Cycloclasticus pugetii PS-1: one gene and its partner. The main gene of each other region encodes a partner of the protein of the gene in region 2 in a complex. Links are inferred from orthologs where the notes say so. Each region holds a gene or a part of one and is shown on either strand. Other genes may lie near its edges. The genes, in order: uvrA and mfd.

The links.
Region 1: the proteins of mfd (region 2) and uvrA are in contact, whole or in part, in a crystal structure (PDB 4DFC), measured with the Escherichia coli proteins. The link is inferred for Cycloclasticus pugetii PS-1 from one-to-one orthologs.

The regions. Positions count from the first base shown.
Region 1 is NZ_ARVU01000001.1:216,958-224,856, forward strand. The notes cover bases 4,520-7,899. They hold uvrA (excinuclease ABC subunit UvrA), read right to left. Parts: upstream 7,561-7,899; coding sequence 4,720-7,560; downstream 4,520-4,719. Other genes in these bases: CYCPU_RS0101110 (bile acid:sodium symporter family protein), read right to left, coding at 4,520-4,708; CYCPU_RS0101120 (MFS transporter), read left to right, coding at 7,629-7,899. In the rest of the region: CYCPU_RS0101090 (proline--tRNA ligase), read right to left, coding at 1-242; CYCPU_RS0101095 (sigma-54 interaction domain-containing protein), read right to left, coding at 334-1,284; CYCPU_RS0101100 (OprO/OprP family phosphate-selective porin), read left to right, coding at 1,492-2,850; CYCPU_RS0101105 (ABC transporter substrate-binding protein), read left to right, coding at 2,922-3,734; more of CYCPU_RS0101110, read right to left, coding at 3,803-4,519. UniProt on the Escherichia coli protein: The UvrABC repair system catalyzes the recognition and processing of DNA lesions. UvrA is an ATPase and a DNA-binding protein. A damage recognition complex composed of 2 UvrA and 2 UvrB subunits scans DNA for abnormalities.
Region 2 is NZ_ARVU01000001.1:873,104-881,591, forward strand. The notes cover bases 1,904-5,872. They hold mfd (transcription-repair coupling factor), read right to left. Parts: upstream 5,500-5,872; coding sequence 2,104-5,499; downstream 1,904-2,103. Other genes in these bases: CYCPU_RS0104255 (CsiV family protein), read right to left, coding at 1,904-2,098; CYCPU_RS0104265 (hypothetical protein), read right to left, coding at 5,858-5,872. In the rest of the region: CYCPU_RS0104245 (S-methyl-5'-thioinosine phosphorylase), read left to right, coding at 1-686; CYCPU_RS0104250 (DUF3581 family protein), read left to right, coding at 724-1,431; more of CYCPU_RS0104255, read right to left, coding at 1,460-1,903; more of CYCPU_RS0104265, read right to left, coding at 5,873-6,160; CYCPU_RS0104270 (lipoprotein-releasing ABC transporter permease subunit), read left to right, coding at 6,276-7,523; lipoprotein-releasing ABC transporter ATP-binding protein LolD, read left to right, coding at 7,516-8,196; CYCPU_RS0104280 (DUF2062 domain-containing protein), read right to left, coding at 8,164-8,488. UniProt on the Escherichia coli protein: Couples transcription and DNA repair by recognizing RNA polymerase (RNAP) stalled at DNA lesions. Mediates ATP-dependent release of RNAP and its truncated transcript from the DNA, and recruitment of nucleotide excision repair machinery to the damaged site.

The DNA of each region.
Region 1 (7,899 bases), 650 kb from region 2 along the record:
TGCCACAGTTCAGATGGCTGTACAACTGGCATTAAGACTTCTAACGCACCAGCATTGTTCATTTCTTCGCGAACAATATGCTGTGCTTTTTGCAGAATGCGAACACCAAGGGGGAGCCAATTGTATAAACCAGCTGCTAGCTTGCGAACAAGCCCCGCGCGAATCATTAATTGATGACTGACGATTTCGGCATCTGAAGGGGTTTCTTTAACGGTATTGAGTGGGAATTGGCTAGTACGCATAGTTATTTTCTTCGGTTAATGAGGTTCACATGAAGCGAGACATTTTACGCTGAAAAAGGACCACTACCTAGTGGCGATAGAAAAGATATTGTTAGGCAGCTTTTTGATCCCAGCGTTTAAGTTTTCTATCAAGCGTGCGGCGAGAGATGCCCAGGCTTTTTGCGGCTTGAGATTTGTTGCCTTTACTCTCATTAATGACTTTAAGAATATGCTCTTTTTCAAGTGATTTTAAGCAGTACTTGTTTGTAGTCGCTGAGTCAGTGTCAGCCACCGGTAATGTTTCATGTAATGGGATGCTTAGCAGTAACGAGCGTTCAATATGGTTGCGTAGTTCACGAATATTACCGGGCCAGTCATAAGCTTGTAAGGCATTGATTGACTCAGTTGAAATGTGAGGGCTGGTTAATTCGTGTTCCTCACACAATTGGCAAACAAAGGTGCTAGTGAGCGCTTCAATATCATCTGGGCGGTCACGCAGTGGCGGTGCAGTAAAAGGAACGACACTTAAACGGTAATATAAGTCAGCCCTAAATAAGCCTTGCTTAACCAGGTCTTTAAGGCGTTTATTTGTGGCGGCAACGATACGGACAGAGGTGTCATATTCTTTGTCGGAGCCAACGGGGCGAATGGTTTTTTCTTCTAAAAGGTGTAAAAGCTTGGGTTGCGAATCTAGCGGCAGCTCGCCAATTTCATCTAAAAATAATGTGCCATTTTGTGCAGTGGCGACTAGCCCTTTTCGTGCGTCTTTGGCACCTGTAAAGGCGCCTTTTGCGTGACCAAATAGTTCGGTTTCTAATAAGTGTTGACTAAAGGTTGCGCAGTTAATAGATACAAAGGGACCTTTGCGTTGGCTAAGGTCATGAATTTTTCTAGCTAATAGGCTTTTACCAGTACCCGTTTCGCCGTCCAATAAAATAGGTGTGTTTTTAGTGGCGACACGATCAATGTCGTCCAACAGTTTAACGACAAGTGGGTTATTACCAAAAAATGAGTGGCGGTCACGAATGGCTTTACGAAGTGCCGATGATTTGTGGGTAGTCATAGAAAATAGCGTCGTGAGACATTCTGTCAAAAGTCTCTTTATATTGAGACAAAGTGTCGCATAAGTCTAGTGCGTTGTTATGCTTGTTTCAGTGATAATTTTTAAAGTTAGTTATTAATCAATGAGTTGATGGTATGCCAAACCCGCTGGCATTAGTTTTGCTGTATGCCAGCGGGTATTTTGATAATCAATAATAAGGAAAAATCAATGAAAATAAATAAATTAGCGTTAGCTGCCGCTGTTTTTATGGGGGGCTCGGTATCGGCTCATGCAGGCTCTGAACTGACAACGCTACTTATGTTGCTGCATGAAAATGGCACGATATCAGATGCGCAATACCAACGCGTATTAGCTGAGGCAAAAGCAACAGAGCAAAAAACGATCGCGCAAACTGAAGACATTCAAGAAAGGCTCGATAAGGCAACCAATGTTGAAGTAAATGTTAATAAAGGTGGCTTGGCTGTTAAATCTCGTGATGGTAACTTCACCACGCAAATTGGTGGCCGCATGCAGTTAGATTCTGCCTGGTATGGAGAAGATGATTCGGCAGCGGGTAGCACGCTGGGCGATGGTACAAAAGTACGTCGAGCAAGGTTATATATTAAAGGCACGGTAAATAAAGATTGGTTCTATAAGTTTGAGTATGACTTTGCGGGTACAGGTGATACACGAAAAGGGATTACGGATATTTGGGTTGGTTACAATGGGTTTGACTTTGAAGGGCTAAGCGTTAAGGCCGGCCATTTTAGAGACCCATTTATGTTGCAAGATCAAATCAGCGACAATAATACGCAGTTTACCGAAAGAGCTTCAATTGATGCCTTTACGGCGAGTAGACATATTGGCGTTATGGGTAGCATTGATCGTAAACATTGGACAACAGCGCTCGGTGTGTTTGGTGATAAAGCCAATACAAATGGTGGCTCAGACGATGAGGGATGGGGGTTAGGCGGGCGCTCTACGTGGATGCCAGTTAATGAAAAAGGCTCGTTGGTTCATTTAGGTTTGGCCGCAAATTACCGCAGCACACGAGGAGGCGAGGTTCAGTTCAAACAACAGCCTGAAACTAACATCTCAGGAGTGGACTTTGTGGATACAGGTAAGTTGCTAGATGTAGATAGCTATCTAACATTAGGTGCCGAAGTAGCTCTTGTTAAAAATAGGTTTTCTGGCCAAGCCGAATATATTCGTACTCAGCTTGAACGCGATACAACTAGTGACCTAACATTTGATGGCTGGTATGCACAAACAGGCTGGTTCCTTACACAAGATACACGCCCATATACGCATAAAGGTGCAAAATTCAAAGCAGTTAAGCCTAATAGCCCGTTTGGTAATGGTGGTATAGGTGCATGGGAGTTAGCGTTACGATATAGCACCATTGATTTAATGGATGGCGCTATAAACGGTGGTGAAATGGACAACGTGACTTTGGGCCTTAATTGGTTCCCAGTAGCGGGCTTACGTTTTTCTGCTAACTATATTAAAGTGCTAGAGGTAGAAGGTGGGGCGCACGATAATGAAGAAGCAGATATTATGCAGCTTCGTGGCCAATGGGCGTTTTAACGCGGTAGGCCATCAAAGGGGCGCATTTGTCGCCCCTTGTTTTTTATAACGGGATAAGTAACGGGTAAATAATGAAAAAAATTGTAAAAATACTTTGGCTGATGGGTGTTGGCGCGCTGATGATGTTTGCGTCAAACAGTTCGGCATTGGATGTTCTTAGAATGTCGACCACAACCAGCACAGAAAACTCGGGGCTTTTAGCGGTGCTAAACCCTGTCTTTGAAACCCAGCACAATGTTAAGCTTGAAGTGATTGCTGTAGGCACTGGTAAAGCATTGGCAATGGGGGCGCAAGGTGATGTTGATGTTGTGTTTGCTCATGCACCAGCGGCAGAATTGAACTACGTCAAGTCGGGTGATTTCATTGATCGCTCGGCGGTCATGCATAATGACTTTGTTATAGTAGGCCCGACCAGTGACCCTGCAAATATAGCAGCCTCTAAAACAATTGAAGAGGCCTTGCGTAGTATTGCTGAAATAGAAGCTAGCTTTATTTCCAGAGGTGATGACTCGGGCACACATAAGAAAGAAAAACTGTTGTGGAAGAAAGCCGGTGTTGCGCCCAGTGGGGACTGGTATGTCGATGTCGGCCAAGGCATGGGCGCGGTGCTTAATATAGCGAATGAAAAACTAGCTTACGCTTTAACAGACCGGGGTACGCAAATTGCTTTTGCCGATAAGATCTCCCTCAAGGTGTTGTTTGAAGGTGATGTTAATTTATTCAACCCATACCATGTGATGGCGGTTAATCCAAAAAAACACCCGGGCTCAAGGTATGACTTAGCGATTAAATATATTCAGTTTGTTACGAGTAAAAGAGGCCAAGAGATTATTGCAGATTTTCGTAAAGGTGGGCAGCAGCTATTTTATCCAGATGCTGAGTAAGTAACGACGACCATTAAAATCTCGATAAACGCCCTTTATAAAAATAGAGGGCGTTTTTTTATGCCTGATTACTTAGCGCGAGACCAATAAGAGGCAAGTAGGGATCCAGTTAAATTATGCCATAAGGAAAACAGCGCGCCGGGCAGTGCCGCAAGCGGAGCAAAGTATTTAACTGCCAGCGCCGCTGCAAGACCGGAGTTTTGCATACCAACTTCAATGGCTAGGGTTTTGCAGGTTTGTCGATCCATACCAAGTGCTCGGGGTAGCCAGTAGCCGGTGAAGAGGCCCAGTACGTTATGCAGAGCAACAGCGCCCACTAATAACAGCCCAATAGAGCCTAAACGAGGTTGGTTGAGTGCAACGATAATGGCGATAATAAGCACGATAGCAAAAACAGATATCAATGGGAAAACCTGCTTGGTTGAGCTTAAAAAACGACCAAAAAGTTGGTTGACTATGATGCCAGCTGTGACCGGTAAAATAATAATCTTTACAATATCCATAAGCATTTTCATGGCCGGTACATCAACCTGTTTACCAAGGTAGAGCAGGCTTAAGGCAGGCATTGCAATCACCGCCAGTAGGGTTGAAAAAGTGGTGATCGTGATCGATAGGGCAACATTTCCTTTTGCTAAGTAACAAATAACATTGGAGGCGGTGCCGCCTGGGCTTGCGCCGACCAGTATCATGCCGCTGGCAAGCGCTAAGGGTAATTGCAACCAAGTGGATATACCCCAAGCAAAAAAAGGCATGCAGAGAAACTGCAATAATAAGCCGAAGATAATAGGCTTAGGCGATTTAAGAATACGTAAAAAATCATGTGCTCTTAAGCTAATACCCATGCCAAACATTACCAAACCTAATAAGAAAAAGAGACTAGGTTTAAGGGGTATAAATAAGCTAGGGATTGCGTAGGCGACAATTGATAAAAGTATTGCCCAAACGGGGAAAAGCTTAGTGGCTTTGTTAATCAAGGTAATTCCTTCTAAGCCGATAGGCTATCGTTAGTCTTGTTTAGGAAATCTTTTAGGTAGTACCCTGTATGAGACTCATTACATTGAGTGACCGCTTCAGGTGTGCCTTGTGCAATCACTTGTCCGCCACCATCTCCCCCTTCAGGGCCGATATCAATGATCCAATCGGCTGTTTTTATAACATCTAGATTGTGTTCGATAACCACAAGGGTATTGCCGTGATCACGAAGCGTATGCAAAACGCTAAGTAACTGCTGTATATCAGCAAAGTGCAAACCGGTAGTCGGTTCGTCAAGAATGTAGAGAGTTTTTCCGGTATCACGTTTTGATAGTTCACGTGATAGTTTGACGCGTTGAGCCTCACCACCCGATAAAGTGACAGCGTTTTGCCCCAAGGTAATATAGCCAAGCCCGACATCCATCAACGTGCGGAGTTTTTTTGATACAACTGGAATCGCATCAAAAAAGCCACAAGCATCTTCAACTGTCATTGAGAGCACTTCGTGGATTGTTTTACCTTTGTAGCGAATTTCCAAGGTTTCTCGACCGTATCGCTGGCCTTTACAGCTCTCGCAATTGACGTAAACATCCGCAAGAAAGTGCATTTCTACTTTAATAACGCCATCGCCTTTGCAGGTCTCGCAGCGCCCACCTTTTACGTTAAAGCTAAATCGTCCAGGCGTATAGCCGCGTGACCGCGCCTCTGGGGTTGCTGCAAACAGTTCACGAATGGGGGTGAAGAGCCCAGTGTAGGTAGCCGGGTTTGAACGTGGTGTTCGCCCTATAGGGCTTTGATCGATATCAACGACCTTATCAATATGTTCTAGGCCATCAACACCGTCATTAGCGGCGATAGGTAAGGATGATTTATTCAGTACTTTTGCAACCGTTGGGTACAAGGTTTCGTTAATAAGCGTTGACTTACCCGAACCAGATACGCCAGTAACACAGGTAAATAAACCGATGGGAATATCAACACTGATGTTTTTTAGGTTATTAGCGCGTGCATTATTAATGCGCAGTGTTTTACTGGCATCCACGGGGTGACGTTGTTGGGGCACAGCGATATATTGCGCGCCTGATAAATATTGCCCGGTGATGGAAAGAGGGTCGTTGATGATTTCCTCAGGCGTGCCTTGAGCGATAACGTTACCACCATGAATACCTGCTTTAGGACCAATATCAACCACATGATCAGCTGCCAAAACGGCGTCTTCATCATGTTCAACTACAATCACGGTATTGCCTATATCACGCAAGTGAAATAGGGTGTTAATGAGACGTTGATTATCACGCTGGTGCAAACCAATGGATGGTTCGTCTAATACATACATAACGCCAACAAGCCCAGCACCAATTTGACTGGCTAGGCGTATTCGTTGGGCTTCACCACCCGATAAGGTGTCTGCGCTTCGGTCTAATGATAAGTAATCTAAACCGACATTAATTAAGAAATCGAGACGCGCCTTAATTTCTTTGACGATTTTTTTAGCAATTTCGCCACGGTGTCCAGCCAATTCTAAAGAGGAAAATAAGGCGCTAGATTGGCGAATAGACAGGTTTGTGATTGAAGGTAAAGTGTGGGTGTCTACAAAAACATGGCGAGCGGCTTTATTTAAACGTTGGCCTTGGCAGTCTGGGCAAGCCTTGCTTGATAAGTATTTGGCCAGTTCATCGCGTACGGTGTTTGAATCGGTTTCACGATAGCGTCGCTCCATACTATGAATGACCCCTTCGAAAGGGTGTGTGCGTTTAATGGATTCGCCTCGGCTGTTCAACGTTGTAAAGTTGATAGGCTCATCGCCACTGCCAAATAAAATGGCATGTTGGGTTTCTTCTGGGTATGAATTAAAGGGCTCTTCTGGATCAAATTGGTAATGCTTGGCTAGCGACATAACCATTTGATAGTAATACATATTGCGCTTGTCCCAGCCACGGATGGCGCCACCGGCAAGGCTAATATCAGGGCTATGTAACACTTGTTGAGCATCAATATATTGCGTAATACCTAAACCATCACAGCTTGAACAAGCCCCCTTTGGACTGTTAAAGGAAAAAGAGCGAGGCTCTAATTCACTAATGCTGTAGCCACAAGTTGGGCAGGCAAAACGCGATGAAAATAAAATTTCTTCATCGTCATCCATGCTGCTGATGACGGCGATACCTTCGGTGAGCTTTAACGCCGTTTCAAAAGACTCTGCCAATCTAACGGACAAATCATCGCGAATTTTAAAGCGGTCAATGATGACCTCAATGGTGTGCTTTTTCTTAAGCTCTAAAGGTGGGGCATCGTCTAATTCAACAATTTCACCATCAATTCTTGCGCGAATAAAACCTTGGTTACGTAGATCATTTAAGGTATTAAAGTGCTCACCCTTACGTTCCTGTACCACCGGTGCTAGTAGCATCCAGCGCTTTTCTGGGTCTAAGGCGAGTACAGCATCGACCATTTGCGTGGTGGTTTGCGCTTCTAGTGATGTACCGTGATCGGGACATTGTGGAATACCTGTTCTAGCGAACAATAAGCGCAGGTAATCGTAAATTTCTGTAATGGTGCCGACTGTTGAACGTGGGTTGTGGGAGGTAGATTTTTGTTCAATAGAAATAGCTGGCGATAAGCCTTCAATATGGTCGACATCAGGTTTTTCCATTACCGATAAAAATTGTCGAGCATAAGCGGATAGCGATTCGACGTAACGACGCTGTCCCTCTGCATAAATCGTGTCAAAGGCTAAAGAAGACTTGCCAGAACCAGATAAACCTGTGATAACAATCAGCTTGTCTCGGGGCAGGTCGAGATCAATATCTTTTAAGTTGTGGGTTCTTGCGCCACGAATTTGAATGGTGTCCATTTACGTATCTAATTAAATTACCAAACCTGTTAATATACCCGTCTTTTTAAAGGCTAGGCAAAGTAATTATGGCTGATTCTTCAAGCCAACCATCAGTAATGAGTGAACAAGAGAAAAGAGCAAGCTTAGGATTGGCGGGCATTTTTTCAATGCGCATGCTCGGCTTGTTTATGATTTTACCTGTAATGTCCTTGTATACCGAGCACCTTAATGGAATAACACCGGTGCTACTGGGCTTGTCGATTAGTATTTATGGTTTAACGCAGGCGTTATTGCAAATTCCTTTTGGCTTGATGTCTGACCGCTTTGGGCGTAAAAAAATTATTACGATTGGCTTAT
Region 2 (8,488 bases):
AGCGAGTGGTTAAAACCCCCTATGGTGAACCTTCATCACCGATCACTTTTGGTGAATTAAATGGCGTTGATATTGTGTTTATGGCACGTCATGGGTATGGTCATAATATTCCACCACACAGAATTAATTACCGGGCAAATATGTGGGCCTTGAAAGAAGTGGGTGTAACGGATGTTGTTGCAATCGCTGCTGTTGGCGGTATTAATCGATCAATGCCACCCGCGAGTCTTGTTCTGCCAGATCAGTTAATTGACTATACATGGGGGCGAGCCTCAACGTACTTTGAGGATGATCTAGAGCACGTTACTCACATAGATTTTACAACCCCGTATTCGGTGGAGCTGAGAAAAAAAATAAAGCGCGCAATGTATAAAGCGGAAATCGCTGTTTTCGACAAAGCTGTTTACGCTTGTATGCAAGGCCCAAGGTTAGAAACGGCAGCCGAAATAATAAAATTAGAGCGCGATGGTTGTGATTTAGTTGGTATGACAGGCATGCCTGAAGCAGCGTTAGCTAGAGAGTTGGCACTAAATTATGCCTGCTGTGCTTTGGTGGTTAATTGGGCGGCAGGTTTAGAAGGTGGTGAAATTAGTATGCGAGACATAGAAGGCCATGCAGAAGCGGGCATGATCAAAGTGGAGCATTTATTGAAAGTGCTGGTATATGAAATGAAAGTGGATGAATAACGTATAATTCTGTTGGTCTTAACGAAAAATCATAATCATGGATATAAAAAAGTTTTATAAAATAGACGATCAAAAAGTTAGTTTTACAAGGCAGCAAGCCAGCCTTTTTGCTAAATCAGTAGCTGGTGACTTTAACCCATTGCATGATGTTGAGACAAAACGATTTTGTGTACCAGGGGATTTATTATTTGCGGTAGCGTTAACGGAATTAGGTGTTAGCCAATCAATGCGTTTTAGCTTTGAAAGCATGGTGACCGAGCAAACGGTTGTTACTTTGCCTGAGAAGCTGAGTGAGCAGTTTATTTTGTCTGATCAAAATAATAAGTCGATGATGACGGTTCAGTGTTCTGGGGAACAGAGCAACAACGATAAGTTTATTTCGAGTTTGATTGAGAAATATGTTCAATTCTCAGGTCGAACATTTCCAGAAATACTTATCGATTTAATGCAAAAGAAAGGGGTGATGATTAACCCTGCTCGGCCATTAATTATTTATAAAGATATGGTCATTGAAATTCATTCGTTTCTAGAAGGTTCATTGGATCTCGAGTTTTCTGGTGCGTCGATGCGTGTTGATGGTAAAAAAGGCAGTGTGAAGCTTGAATTTAATTTGTTTGTGGATGGTCAAGCCATAGGGCATGGTACAAAAGATATGGTGGTCAGCGGTTTGAGGCCTTTTGAACAATCGGCGATTGACAGCATTGTAGATGAATATAATGCGGTTAAATTAGCCTATGTGAGCTAGCTGTATCAGTTAACTTTTGTTGAGTGGGTTAATTAGGCGAGTCAATTTTTTTCACAATAGCCAAAATACCAAAACGCGGATGATCAAAATAGTGTGATTCATCCGTTTTTATTCGCCGAGTTTCTGTTAATCGGTATAAGGTAACAGGTTCATGAAAACGTTGTGAAAGATTGGTTTGAGTTATCGCTAACGAGTTCATCTCACTCAACTGCAAATCAATGTCTAGGTGTAAAAACCGTCCACGGTGAAAAGTAAGTGTCCCCTCAAGTTGTAAAGGCCCAGTTTGGTGGCTAATTTGTACAGGCTTCCGCTCGCCTTTTTGTTGAAGTGGTTGAACCCACCCCGCATGAGCGATGGGTGTATATGAGGATAGCTTTTCTAACCGATTATAAACGCCGTAAAGTTGTTGTTGGTTGGGTGCTAAAGGCTTAAAGGCTGTATTGCTAGATACATTGCTCAGCCTGATGGCATTGTCAGGTATTTTGAAGGCTGCGCTTGTCCAAGGCTCTAACGTTTGGTTACTCAATGATTTGTTTTCGAAAATGAGGTATTCAATACTGTACCAAGTGCTTGGCTGAGTTGAGCTTTCATTGTCGGCAAACGCCTGAATGTTGTATGAAAGCACAATAAGAATTAAAGCATATGAAAATAATCGTGTTGCTGTCATGTTTATTACTTGCTCAATGCGATAGAGTTAATGAGGTCGAGTATAAACTCAACTTTCTCTTCAGTGGTATTAAGTTTTTTACTAAAACGTAATTTTTGAGGTCCATCCAATTTAAAAATTTGTGGTTGTGTTTGGATCAATTCAATTATTTTTGCAGGGTCTATCGATGGGGCATTTGAAAATATTAATCGCCCATTGGATTTGGCAAAATCAATTTTATCAATACCAATACGTTTAGCCTGTTGTTTTATCTCGCTGATACCAAAGAGGCATTTTGTGCTGTCTGGTAGAAGGCCAAAACGATCTATCATCTCGACTTGTAAGTCCCTTAGTTCTTCTGCATCATCTGCACTAGCAATTCGTTTGTACAACACAAGACGTGTGTGAACGTCCGGTAAATAATCATCGGGGATTAATGCGCTGGCAGACAGGTCTATTTCTGGTCCTGTTTCGATACGTTCTTCAAGTTCTGGTTGCTTACCTGATTTTATTGCGGCTACTGCGTTATCCAGTAACTCGGTATATAAGGTAAAGCCAATTTCTTGGATTTCCCCACTTTGGTTGTCGCCCAATAACTCACCCGCACCACGAATCTCCATATCGTGCGTTGATAAGGTAAAGCCAGCACCTAGGTCGGCACTGCTTTGGATTGCATCAATACGTTTTTTTGCATCTTTAGTCATAACACCTTCTGGCGGTACGATCATGTATGCGTATGCACGATGATGAGAGCGGCCAACCCGACCTCTTAATTGATGCAATTGAGATAAACCGAGTTTATCGGCGCGGTTAATAATAATGGTATTGGCATTGGGTAAATCAATACCATTTTCGATAATCGTCGTAGACACCAGTACGTTAAATCGGGCGTGATAAAAGTCGAGCATGATATGCTCTAATTCGCTTTCACGCATTTGCCCGTGTGCTTTTCGAATATTGGCGTCGGGTACTAGTTCTTCAATGTCACGAATAACCCTATCCATTGTAGCAATGTCGTTATGGAGAACGAACAGTTGACCGCCGCGTCTTATCTCACGTTGGCAGGCCTCTTGAATCAGTCCACTATTCCATTCAGATACAAAGGTTTCGATAGCATGTCTATTCGGTGGTGGTGTTGCAATGATGGAAATATCGCGTAATCCAGACATGGCTTGATTAAGTGTTCTGGGTATTGGGGTAGCGGTGAGTGTAAGCATGTCCACTTCAGAGCGCATGGATTTTAAATATTCTTTATGGCGCACGCCAAAGCGTTGTTCTTCATCAATAATCACTAAACCAAGGTTTTTGTAGGTTAATGATTTTTGTAATAATTTATGGGTACCAATAAGAATATCAACTTTCCCTTCGGCGGTATCAGCAATAATTTGATTTTGCTTTTTGCTGCTGACAAACCGTGAAAGTACTTCAATGCGAATGGGCCAATCGGCAAAACGGTCGGAAAAATTCTGATAATGCTGTTGAGCAAGTAAGGTGGTTGGCACTAAAACGGCAGTTTGGTAGTGATTATTGGCACAGGTGAAGGCCGCGCGCATAGCCACTTCTGTTTTACCAAACCCCACATCACCACAAACAACACGGTCCATTGGTTTAGCAAGGCTCATGTCATGTAGTGTTTGTTCAATAGCGGTTGCTTGATCTTCGGTTTCTTCGAACGGAAATGCACGGGCAAAGTTATCGTACTCGGTTGATTCAGTAACCATTGGGCGGCCAGGTTTGGCGGCGCGTCGAGCATGGATGTCTAATAATTCTGCGGCGACATCGCGTGCACGTTTCAGTGCTTTTTTGCGTGCTTTTTCCCACTGATCACTACCCAATCGGTGTAATGGGGCGCTATCCCCTTGGGTGCCCATGTATCGACCAATTAAATTAAGCGATGAAACAGGCACATAGAGTTTATCGCTATTGGCATATTCTAAGGTTAAAAATTCGGTTTCAATCTCGTCTACAACTAAGTGCTTCAAGCCGATGTATCGACCAACACCATGTTCTTGGTGAACAACAGGGGAGCCGATTTCAAGGTCGGCTAAGCTGTTAAATACATTTTCAAGTCGTTGGTTAGAGGAGGACCGTCTGCGTCTACGTTGTTGAACACGTGTGCCTAATAGGTTGTTTTCCGTAATGATGCTGACGGTAGAGGAGCTAAGGCCTTCATCTATCGGTGCAACGACAATGCAGGGGGATACATCGTTTTGAACAAACGTCGCCCAATCTTCAACGAGGGTAGGGCGTACATTTAGTTTTTGTAGTTGCTGACGCATTGATTCACGATGCCCCGCAGACTCCGCAACAAACAAAGTTTTATGTTTTTGTATGTTTAATAAGTCTAATAAAGGGTGTGCCTGGTCATTTTTATCGGTATTGATTAAGGCTGTTTTTTCTGTTTCATGGATGTCACTTTGTAATGAAGCAGAGGGGTAGTTGGCCATTCTTTGTTGCAGGCTCTCTAAGTCGTGAAACAGTAATTCTGGGCGTAATGCCGGGCGATCAATATCACGTTGCCTGTGTTGAAATCGCTCAATGACCTGTGTGGCAAATGTTTCTCCAGCAGCTAAGATATCACCGTGCAAGATGAGAGTGGCCTTCGGGATGTAATCAAAAAATGATTCGGTATGTTCTACAAATAAGGGCAAATAGTTTTCTATACCATTAGGGATATTACCTTTAGAGACTTGTTGATATAAGGTGTTCTTATCAGACACATTTGGGAACTGGTCTCTAAATTGTTGGCGAAAAAGTTGAATGCTTTTGTCATTAATAGGGAATTCTCTTGCGGGAAATAGTTGAATGGAGTCAACTTTATCAATCGAGCGTTGGGTTTCGGTGTCAAACGTACGGATGGACTCTACTTCATCATCAAACAAATCAATTCTATAGGGCTTTTTGCTGCCCATTGGGAACATGTCTAAAATAGCCCCTCGAACGGAGTATTCACCATATTCATGAACAGAGTGCACATTCTGGTAGCCTAATTTATCTAGATTTAGGCAGGTTTTTTCAATATTGAATTGTTGACCTGTTGAGAGTGAAAAGCACTCATTTAAAAGTTGATCACGTGGCGCTAGCCGTTGTAGTAAGCAAGCGGTGGTGACAATGAGTATGCCTTTATTTAGGCTTTGCAGTTTGTATAAAGTCGCTAGCCTTTCAGAAATAATTTCGCCTAGAGGAGAAAAGCTATCATAAGGTAAGACTTCCCAGTCTGGAAAATAAATAACCGGCAAAGGCGTGGTTAGAAAAAAAGGAACTTCTCGTTCTAATCTCAGTGCCGATTGGGTATCTGAACAAATAACCACCAGTAATTGCTCCGACTCCATTCCTGCGTTTGCGATGGTTAAGGCATCAGAGCATCCTTCGAATTTTCCCCAAGAAATGGATTGTGTGGATTTTGTAGGTAGGTTTGGCATAGCTGAGTAGACGTAAAAAATGGAAAAAATAAAAGAATTATTTTCTCATAAACAAAACAAGGGGTGTATTTCATTTGGCTTAAATAAAGCGCTAAGTGGAAATAGTTAGGTTGACTGGTTGAGACAGTGCCTTTTGATCATGCCAGCCAGTTAGTGGATGGTTAGCTTGTGTGTAATGTATAGAGTAGGGCTGTGTGTCTAATAAGAATAAGGGTTGTTATTGAGCACCTTAATCTAAAGCAAAGACGGTGAGACCACAGTGGTTATATGCTTTATGAAGGTTTTTCCGTGCAGGTGTAAAGTCAAATTACAATATAGGTAATTGATTTATAACTGACTTTAGCCTTTGCCGATTATTTTAAAGTGCTTTTTTGGGCTTGTTAACAACACTATGAATAACAAGGTTGTGTTCAAAATAAACAGAAAATTTGACATATTGCCATCGGGTAATCGGTGGTTCGCCAACAGTAGGGTATATTCTTATGGGGTTGCCAAATTGAGAGATCACGGTATCCATTGATTGCCCATTTTTGGGTCTCAATAAGCCGGCTGGCGTGTTCGCTGGTTCCTTGTTAATCACGTCAATAAGTAAAACGTCAGCATGAGTGATCAATGGTGTGAAACAAAAAATGCTGGCTAAAATGATTTTTTTAAACGTCATGTTGATATCCCTATATGTTTTCCAGCATTAATATATCACCTCTTGATGAAATGTTGATAATTCTCTAGACAGTAAGTTAGGTTTACAAATTAAATATATGATCTAATTCGCACCTATGTTTAAACCACTCGAAATTTTTATTGGCCTGCGTTATACACGAGCAAAACAACGTTCGGGGTTTATATCGTTTATTAGCATGACATCTATGCTGGGTGTCGCGCTAGGTGTGATGGCGCTAATTACAGTACTATCGGTGATGAACGGGTTTGAGGCGCAATTACGTGAAAAGATTTTAGGGATGGCGTCCCATGTTACCATTTCTGAATACTACAATGCATTGCAAGACTGGCAAGTCTTAGGTGATACATTAAGTGAAACTGATGATGTGGCTGGCTGGGCACCATTTGTAAGAGCGGAAGTAATGTTAAGTGCTAATCAACGAGTCAGCGGCAGCTTGTTAAGGGGTGTGTTACCCGGGCAAGAAGATCAAGTGTCTGATATTAACCAGAAAATGGTTGAAGGTCGTTTGGAATTATTAAAACCAAAGGAGTTTGGTATAGTCCTTGGGTCGGAATTAGCTCGTTATTTACGTGTGGGTGTGGGTGATAAAGTGACTGTCATCACACCACAAGTTACGCCAACGCCAGCAGGTATATTGCCTAGATTGCGTCGCTTTACGGTTGTCGGTGAGTTTGAAGTGGGCATGTATGAGTACGATCGAAATTTAGCCTTTATTCATCTTGATGATGGTTCAAAACTGTTACGTTTAAACAAAGGCGTGACAGGGGTTAGGGTGAAGTTGCATGACCTGTTTCAAGCGCCTGTTGTAACCGGCAAAATTGCGCAAACACTGACACCGAATTACAGTATTTCTAATTGGACGATGGAACACAGTAATTTCTTTAAGGCGATTAAAACTGAAAAGCGCGTGATGTTTATCATATTGATGTTAATTGTCGCTGTTGCGGCATTTAATATTGTGTCGACGTTAGTAATGGTCGTCACGGATAAACAGTCTGAAATTGCCATTTTAAGAACACTGGGGTTAACACCTCGCTCTGTGATGGGTGTGTTTATGGTTCAAGGTACATTAATTGGTCTGATTGGCACCCTTGTTGGCGTGGCTGCAGGTGTTGGTTTGGCGTTAAATGTTGAAATGATCGTGCATACCATTGAGCAATTCTTTCATGTTCAGTTCTTACCCGCTGATATCTATTACATTAGTGAGTTACCGTCAAAATTAGTTTGGTCGGATGTGACCACCATAGCGACGTATTCATTTTTATTATCTTTTGTTTCAACGCTTTACCCTGCTTGGCAGGCGTCACGAGTGAACCCTGCGGAGGCATTACGGTATGAATAATGACGTTTTTTTAAGTTGTTCAGGACTGACCAAAACGTTTGGTGAAAAAGACCTGATTGTACCTGTGCTCAAAGGGATTGATTTAAGCCTAAAGCAGGGCGATCGAGTTGCTATTATGGGGTCGTCCGGCTCGGGTAAAAGCACCTTGTTGCATTTGTTAGGGGGGCTAGATCAACCGACCTCAGGTGAAGTGATGATGAATGGCGTAAACCTGACCACACTCACAGAAGTGGAGCGTTCATCATTAAGAAATAAATGTTTAGGGTTTGTGTATCAGTTTCATCATTTGCTGGCAGAGTTTAGTGCCTTGGAAAATGTGGCGATGCCTTTGTTGATAGGTGGCGAGAGTGTTGCACTTGCCCAAGAAAAAGCAGACGAGATGCTCAAGCAGGTAGGCTTAGAAAGTAGGATAAAGCACCGTTATGGTGAATTGTCTGGTGGTGAACGGCAGCGTGTTGCTATTGCGCGTGCGTTAGTTACGCAACCAGCTTGTGTCTTGGCAGATGAGCCAACGGGTAATTTGGATAAAAAAACAGCCGAGCAAATTTATGAATTAATGTTGGAGTTGAATCAACGCCTCAATATTAGTTTGCTGTTAGTGACACATGATCATGAGTTAGCAAATAAAATGGATAGGGTTTTAACGCTTGATGATGGAATGCTTACGAGCTAACCATTTTTTGATAACAGCAAGTCTCCAAATAATACGAGCAAGAACATAGCCGACGGCAGATGTTGCAGAACCCAATATAAAACAACCAAGTAAAAAAGGCTTCCAGCTAGCCCCCAAAGTGTCGAGAATAAAGGCTACTGAAAATGAAAATTCATGGGCCTCTATTGGTACTTCCATAAGGGTCGCACCAACCGAGTATGCGGCATAAAAAAGAGGGGGCATGGTGACCGGGTTACTGACCCAAACGGTGGCAACAGAAACCGGTAGGTTAACCTGTAAAAAAATGGCTGCC